One region of the Nitratidesulfovibrio termitidis HI1 genome, then DNA from elsewhere that is predicted to be linked to it. Evidence: predicted binding sites of a transcription regulator. Region 1 holds the regulator's gene; the other holds the start of a gene.

The links. Region 1 encodes sigma-54, which starts transcription at its own class of promoters, with help from an activator protein. Its sites were predicted from a motif close to CTGGCACGGNNNNTGCTT; they were not measured.
Region 2: the regulator sigma-54 is predicted to act here: its motif matches at 2,100-2,117, upstream of nifH (nitrogenase iron protein).

What each region holds. Positions count from the first base shown of each region.
Region 1 is NZ_KI632512.1:546,197-550,051, reverse strand. Features, by position in the region: gene lptC (LPS export ABC transporter periplasmic protein LptC) at 1-344, shown strand, start outside; gene DESTE_RS02455 (LptA/OstA family protein) at 341-1,063, shown strand; gene lptB (LPS export ABC transporter ATP-binding protein) at 1,060-1,785, shown strand; gene rpoN (RNA polymerase factor sigma-54) at 2,170-3,603, shown strand; gene hpf (ribosome hibernation-promoting factor, HPF/YfiA family) at 3,725-3,855, shown strand, end outside.
Region 2 is NZ_KI632512.1:3,497,068-3,500,922, forward strand. Features, by position in the region: gene DESTE_RS13965 (LeuA family protein) at 300-1,568, opposite strand; gene nifH (nitrogenase iron protein) at 2,209-3,039, shown strand; gene DESTE_RS13975 (P-II family nitrogen regulator) at 3,084-3,434, shown strand; gene DESTE_RS13980 (P-II family nitrogen regulator) at 3,431-3,805, shown strand.

The DNA.
Region 1 (3,855 bases):
GGACCATGTATTTTCCGGAAGGGGCGCGCATAGAGGGGCAGAGCCTTTCGGGCAACGCCACCAGGCTGGAATGGGACATGGCCGCCGACGTGCTGCGCGGCAGCGACGGTGTGTCCATGTTGCTGGCCCCGCGTACTGGCGGCGAAAACGATCAGCCCGTGTCGGGCAAGGCCACCGCTCCTCAGGCGTCCCACAAAGAGTCCTCCCAGAAGGCCGCCGTGCAAAAGAAGGCCGTTCAGAAGGCGCCGGAGAACAAGAAACCGGCCCAGAAGACCCCTGCGGCCAAGGCCGCACAACAGGGCACGGGCGCTTCCAAGTCAACCAAGCAGGAGACCAGGCAATGAGACATACCGGCATCCGCTCCGCGCTGTGCGTGGCGCTGCTGTTGACCTTTTCCGTTCCCGCCGTGGCGGCGGACGCCAAGTCGGGCACCGAGGTGCGCCGGGACGTGCCCACCGCCGTCAAGTCCGACCGCATGCAGTACGACGCCAAGGGCCAGGTGGTGATCTTCGAAGGCGACGTGTACGTCCAGCGGCCCGACTTCGAGATGTGGGCCGAAAAGATTACCCTGCACCTGCGCAAGAAGGCGGCCAAGCCCGGCAAGGCCGGGGCGGGGCAGGGGGCGGATGCGTCTGCCTCGTCCAGTTCGTCCAGCTCGGCCGGTTCTGCTGGGCCCGGTGGCATGGACGCGGGCGAGATCGACCGCATGGTGGCCGAGCGCAACGTGCGCATGAAGCGCGAGAACCGCACCGGTGAATGCGAGAAGGCCACCTACACCGTGGACAACGCCGTGCTGGTCATGGAAGGCAACCCCGTGCTGCACGAAGGCGAGAACAGCATCAAGGGCGACGTCATCACCTTCTACACCCGCGAGAACCGCAGCGAGGTGCGCGGCACCTCCACCAAGCGGGTGCAGGCGGTGTTCACTTCGTCCGGCGACGTGAACCCCCTTGGCGATTCCAAGGCCAAGTCCGATTCCAAGGCCACGCCCGATTCCAAGGGCACCAAGGACACACAGGACGCCTCCGCGGGCGCTGCCGCCCCCAAGGGGGCTGCCCAGTGAGTTCGGTGCTGCGCGGAGAAGACCTGCACAAGCAGTTCGGCCAGCGCGAGGTGGTGCGCGGCGTATCGCTGGCGGTGACCCAGGGCGAGACCGTGGGCCTGCTGGGTCCCAACGGCGCGGGCAAGACCACCACGTTCTACATGCTCATCGGCATCATCAAGCCGACATCGGGACGGGTCGAGCTGGATGGCCGCGACATCGCCGACTGGCCCCTGCACGAACGGGCACGGGTGGGGCTGAGCTATCTGCCGCAGGAAAGTTCCATCTTCCGCCGTCTTACGGTACGCCAGAATCTTCAGATGATTCTTGAGCACACCGGCCTTTCCAAGGCGCAGCAGAAAGAGCGCGGCGACATGCTGCTGGAGGACTTCGGCATCACCCACCTGGCCAACTCCGTGGCCATGCACCTTTCCGGCGGTGAGCGGCGACGACTGGAAATTGCCCGGTCCATGATCCGCGAACCCAAGTTCATCCTGCTGGACGAACCCTTTGCCGGTATCGACCCGCTGGCCGTGGACGACATCCAGCAGCTCATCACCGGCCTGCGCAACCGGGGCATCGGCGTGCTCATCTCCGACCACAACGTGCGTGAAACCCTGCACATCTGTGACCGGGCCTACCTGGTGCATCAGGGCGAGGTGATTCTGGAAGGCGCCCCCGCGGACATCGTGGACAACCCCCGTGCGCGGGACGTGTACCTGGGCGAGGGGTTCTGCCTGTAGCCTGCACGGCGGCGCTGCCGGACGGCAGCGATACGGTCTTCATTTCACGGCGCCTTCCGCAGTGCGGGGGGCGCCGTATCCGTTGCGGGCTCTTGCGGCTTTTCTTGCGTGAAAAAGGGTGGCGCTGCACGGTGCCGCCGATCGATTTCAGGATGGCAATGAGGGATTGCGACGTGTTGGCGACAGCGGTTGCATACATCTTGCTTCTATGGCATGGTTTGCCTAACCTCTTGGGGAAGGGAACACATTTCTACAGTGGGCCGTTTCTTGCTTGTCGGCGCGCCTCGTGTCGCGTCGCCATCTCGTTCGGCCTCAACGCAAGGTTACAGGGTCATAGCGCAAGGCCGTCAGGCCTCGGCGCAGGACCATAGGGGTTGCCCACGCATGGCATTGGAACTCAGGCAACAGCTCAAGCTCACCCAGCAATTGGTGATGACGCCGCAACTGCAACAGGCCATCCGGCTGTTGCAGCTTTCGCGGCTGGAGCTTGTCGAGACGGTGCAGCAGGAAATGCTGGAAAACCCGTTTCTGGAAGAAGCCCAGGACGACGGGCCGCAGCAGGAGGCCCCCGACCAGCGCGAAGCCGCCGAACCTGCCGCGGATGTCGCCTACGACCGTGAAATCGCCCGCGATGCCGACTGGGAAGACTACCTTGGCGACTTCGCCAGCACCAGCCGCCAGTCCACGGTGCGCGAATCGGAACTGCCCGAGGAAATGACCTCGTTCGAGGCGCGCTACGCCGCCAAGCCCTCGCTGGAAGGGCACCTGATGTGGCAGTTGCGCCTGTCCTCGCTGACCGAGCGGCAGAAGGACATCGGCGAGGTGATCATCGGCAACATCGCTTCGTCCGGCTATTTGCACGCCACGGTGGACGATATCGCCGAAATGGCGGGGGTCACCCCCGGCGAGGTGGACCCCGTACTGCACGCCGTGCAGCGCTTCGACCCCGTGGGCGTGGCCGCGCGCACCGCGCAGGAATGCCTGCTGGTCCAGATAGAAATGCTGGGCTACACGCGCGACAGGGTGCTGGTGGAACTGGTGCGCGACCACCTGGAAGACCTGGAGAAGCGCCGCTACAAGCCGTTGTTGCGCAAGTTCCGCCTGACCATGGAGGACCTGAAGGAGTATCTGGACCTCATCCAGACCCTGGACCCCATGCCTGGCGCCAGTTACGGCGGGGGCGACCCCCAGTTCGTCAGCCCCGACGTGTACGTCTACAAGTACGACGACGATTTCATCATCATGCTCAACGAGGACGGCCTGCCGCACCTGCAGTTGAGCACCATGTACGAGCGCTCCGCCGCAGCGGCCGCTTCGGCGGGCGAACGCGAATATTTCCAGGAAAAGATGCGCTCCGCCTCGTGGCTCATCAAGAGCCTGTACCAGCGCCAGCGTACACTGTACAAGGTGGTGGAATCCATCGTGAAGTACCAGCGCGGCTTTTTCGAGGACGGGGTTTCGCGCCTGAAGCCGCTCATCCTGAAGGACATCGCCGACGACATCGGCATGCATGAATCCACCGTCAGCCGCATTACCACCGGCAAGTACGTGGCCACGCCGCACGGCATCATGGAGTTGAAGTTCTTCTTCAACAGTGCGCTGGAACTGGACGACGGCAGCCAGGTGGGTTCCGAGAGCGTCAAGGCGCTGATCAAGAAGCTGATCGGCGACGAAGACCCGCGCGAACCGCTGAGCGACGAGCGCATCGGCGAAATTTTGAAGGATCAGCTCAAAGTCAATATTGCCCGCAGGACCGTTGCGAAGTATCGTACTGCCATGGACATTCCCTCCTCTTCCAAGCGGAAGGAACTGTTCTGACGGGCTGCCCCCCGCGCCGCACCCGGCGCAGGGCGATATCCGTCTCCAGCGGGGCATCCGGCAGCAGCACCACAAGTGCAGGCCGCGCACCGCATTCCCACTCTCACCGCAGGAGGTGCGTATGAACATCGCCTTCACCTTCAAGAACTTCGAACCCTCCGACCACCTGAAGAAGTACGCCCGCCGCCGTCTTGAAAAGCTTGGCCGGTTCGTCGGCAAGTCCGCCCTGGAAATGCAGGTGAACCTTTCCGT
Region 2 (3,855 bases), 3.0 Mb from region 1:
CGGGTGCGTGTAGGTACAGTCAGAGTCAGGCCGTTGCGCCGGAATGTGGCAGGTCGCCTGGATGCCACCGGGCGCGGAATGTGAACAGGGGCCGCCGTCCCTCCTCCGCGCGGAATGGGACGGACGGCCCCCGTATCAGAGCCCGTTGTTCGCGGGGCCGCCACTCCGCAGACGCGCTCCTGGTGGACGCGTACGCGGGGTGTTCGGTCGCGGTCAGGCGGGCAGCGGGCCGAGGAGAAGCGCCGACAGCATGGCGCAGGCCATGGCTATGGCGACAGAGGTACAGAACAGGCGCATGGTCATGCCTCCCGTGTACGTGCCGGACCGCGCTGGCCTTGATTGGCGCGGCGCGGTTGCCGGTTGTTGTCGGTGGTTGAAGTAATGGTCGGCCCGGATTGCGGGGCGTGGGCCTGCGTGCTTCGGGCATCAGGCTGTTGCGCCAGTTCGGCGAGTTCCGTGAGCTCCGCCGTGGTCAGCGGACGGCGCAGGGTGGCGGAAAGTTCTCGCACCGCCTCGACGATGGCGGGCAGTTCGTCCGGGGGGGGCAGGATGGAAAGTTCGGACAGGGCGGCGGCCACGGCGGCCACGCCGCTCTTGCGGCCCACGCCCATGCGGCGATTGCCGCCCACGAGTTCCGGCGGGAAGGGTTCGAACAGGCCCGGGTCGCGCCGCACGCCGTGGGCGTGCAGGCCGCTTTCCACGGCAAAGATGTCGCGTCCGGCCACGGGCCAGTGACGCGGTACGGACAGCGAGGCGGCCTGGGCCACGTGGGCGCACAACCCGCGCAGGGGCGCAAGGTCGAACGACGCCCGGCCACGCACCACCAGAGCGGCGGCCAGTTCTTCCAATCGGGCCACTCCGGCCCGCTCGCCAAGACCCAGTACGGAAACGTCGGCGCAGTCCGCGCCGCATTCCAGCGCGGTGAGGGCGTTGGCCGTGGCCATGCCGCAATCGTTGTGGAAATGGGTGCCGATGGAGACCCGGCGCGCACGGGGGGCCGAGCCGTCCAGCCGGGCGTTTTCCAGTTCCGTGCGCAGCGCGCGCACCATGTCCGCCACCTCCAGCGGGGTGTACAGACCAACGGTGTCGCTCAGGCGTACCCGGTGCGCGCCGTGCGCGGCGGCGTGGCGCGCCACGGCGACCACGAAGGCACGTTCCGCGCGCGAGGCGTCCTCCATGCCCACGGTCACGTGTTCGATGCCCAGCATGCGCGCTTCGGCCAGGGTGGTGGCCAGCAGGTCGAGCAGGGCGGGCCTGCCCAGGCCCAGCCGCCGGGCAAGGTGCGCATCGGATACGGGCACCCCCACGCAGACCCGCCGCGCCCCGCAGGCCACGGCGGCGCGCAGGTCCTCGGGGCGGCAGCGGCACCACGCGGCGGCTGCCAGGCCAGGGGCCACGCGCGCCGCAAGTGCCAGCATGTCCGCAAGGTCGTCACGCCCGGCCCAGCCCACCTCGGCTTCCGGTACGCCCACGGCGGCAAGGCCGCGCAGGACGCGCTCGCGGTCGGCAACGGACAGGTAGGTGCCGAAGGACTGTTCCCCTTCGCGCAGGGTGGTGTCGAGCAGCATGGGGCCTCCGAAAAGAATGGCGGAGCCGTCCCGACCCCACAGGAACAGGTGCGGGTGTTGGCGGGGAAAGAGGTCGGGACGGACCTCCGCGTGAACCGGATGCCCTACCCCTGCATCGTCAATGCCAAACCCCCATCAGATGGAAAGGCGGTGCGGGGTGCGTCCGGCTCACATCCGGCTCACATCCGGCTCGTGCCGCCCCTGCATGCCTGCCCGGCGTAACCCGCTGGCGGGTCGCGTTTCATTGCATCCCCTAGTGCCCCTGCGCTTCGGTGCGGCTGACACGGTGCCGCCATCCTTCGTGCCGGTGCTGCTGGCCTTGGCGTACACGCGCGTCGCAAATCCTGCCGTTTTGCCGCATCGCTCCCTCTGTCTTCCTTTTCAGGCCCTGTTCCGATCATGTCGGGCACAACGCATTTGTCGCATACGACAAAATAGTCGGTGCATACGTGTAGCGTCCGACGTGCGTCATGAACTCGTGGCGCGCGAATAACGTATGCCATTTTAACCTATTACCTCTTGTTGCACGCACTGGCACGGGGTTTGCCCTATGCGTGTCGTTGCATGGGCACGCCAGTCACGGCGAACACACCCCGGCCAATCCAACACCCGGTCGGGCGTGAATCTTCAGGAGGATATCATGAGAAAGGTGGCCATCTACGGTAAGGGCGGCATCGGCAAGTCCACGACCACGCAGAACACCGTCGCGGGTCTCGCGGAAGCTCTGGGGCGCAAGGTCATGGTCGTCGGCTGCGACCCCAAGGCCGACTCCACCCGTCTGCTGCTGGGCGGCCTGGCCCAGAAGTCGGTGCTCGACACCCTGCGTGACGAGGGCGAGGACGTGGAACTCGATGATATCCGCAAGCCCGGCTACTCCACCACCCTCTGCGTGGAATCGGGCGGCCCCGAACCGGGCGTCGGCTGTGCGGGGCGAGGCATCATCACCTCCATCAACATGCTGGAATCCCTCGGCGCGTACGAGGAAGACCAGAAGCTGGACTACGTGTTCTACGACGTTCTCGGTGACGTTGTGTGCGGCGGCTTCGCCATGCCCATCCGCGACGGCAAGGCCGAGGAAATCTACATCGTGTGCTCCGGCGAAATGATGGCCATGTACGCGGCCAACAACATCTGCAAGGGCATCATGAAGTACGCCGAATCGGGCACCGTGCGCCTTGGCGGCCTGATCTGCAACTCGCGTAACGTGGACAACGAAAAGGAAATGATCGAGGAGCTGGCCCGCAAGATCGGCACCCAGATGATCTACTTCGTCCCGCGCGACAACCAGGTGCAGCGCGCCGAAATTCACCGCCAGACCGTCATCGAGTTCTCGCCCGAACACGGCCAGGCCCAGCACTACCGCAATCTGGCGAAAGCCATCGACGAAAACGAAATGTTCGTGGTGCCGAAGCCCCTCCAGATCTCGGAGCTGGAAAAGCTGCTGATGGATTACGGCCTGTTCGAAGCCTAGACGAACCATTTCCACCACCACCCACAATCTGAAGGAGAACGGCGATGATGATCATGGTTCGTGCCATCGTGAGACCCGAAAAATCCGACGACGTACTGGCTGCCCTCATGGCCGCAGGCTTTCCGGCCGTGACCAAGATGTCCGTGGCCGGGCGCGGCAAGCAGCGCGGCATCAAGATCGGCGAAATCACCTACGACGAAATTCCCAAGACCCTGCTGATCAGCGTGGTGAAGGCCAGCGAAAAGCAGTTCGTCATCGACACCATCATGGAAGCGGCCCGCACCGGCGCCAAGGGCGCCTTCGGCGACGGCAAGATCTTCGTCACCTCGGTTGAAGAGGTCTACACCATCAGCTCCGGCGTGAAGGAACCCGACATCGAGGAGGCCGCGGCATGAAGGAGATCATGGCCGTTGTGCGCCTGAACAAGATGAACCAGACCAAGAAGGCGCTGACCGAAGCGGGCGTGAACGGTTTCTACGCTCACGAGGCCTTCGGTCGGGGCAAGGGGCTGGTCAGCAGCGACCTGCTGGAAGGCGCCAAGGAAGGGTTCGAAGAGGCCGTGGAACTGCTCGGTGAAAAGGGCAGACTGTATTCCAAGCGCGTGGTCACCGTGGTGGTGCCCAACGACCAGGTCAGCGACGTGGTCGAGGCCATCATCAAGGTGAACCAGACGGGCAAGCCCGGCGACGGCAAGATCTTCGTCACCGCCGTTCCGGAAGCCCACCGTGTGAGAACCGCCGAGCATGGCGACAAAGCCATCCTGTAGGCGCGTTGCAAGGGTTCTTTTGCCCGCTGACGGACTGACCCGAAGGGCGC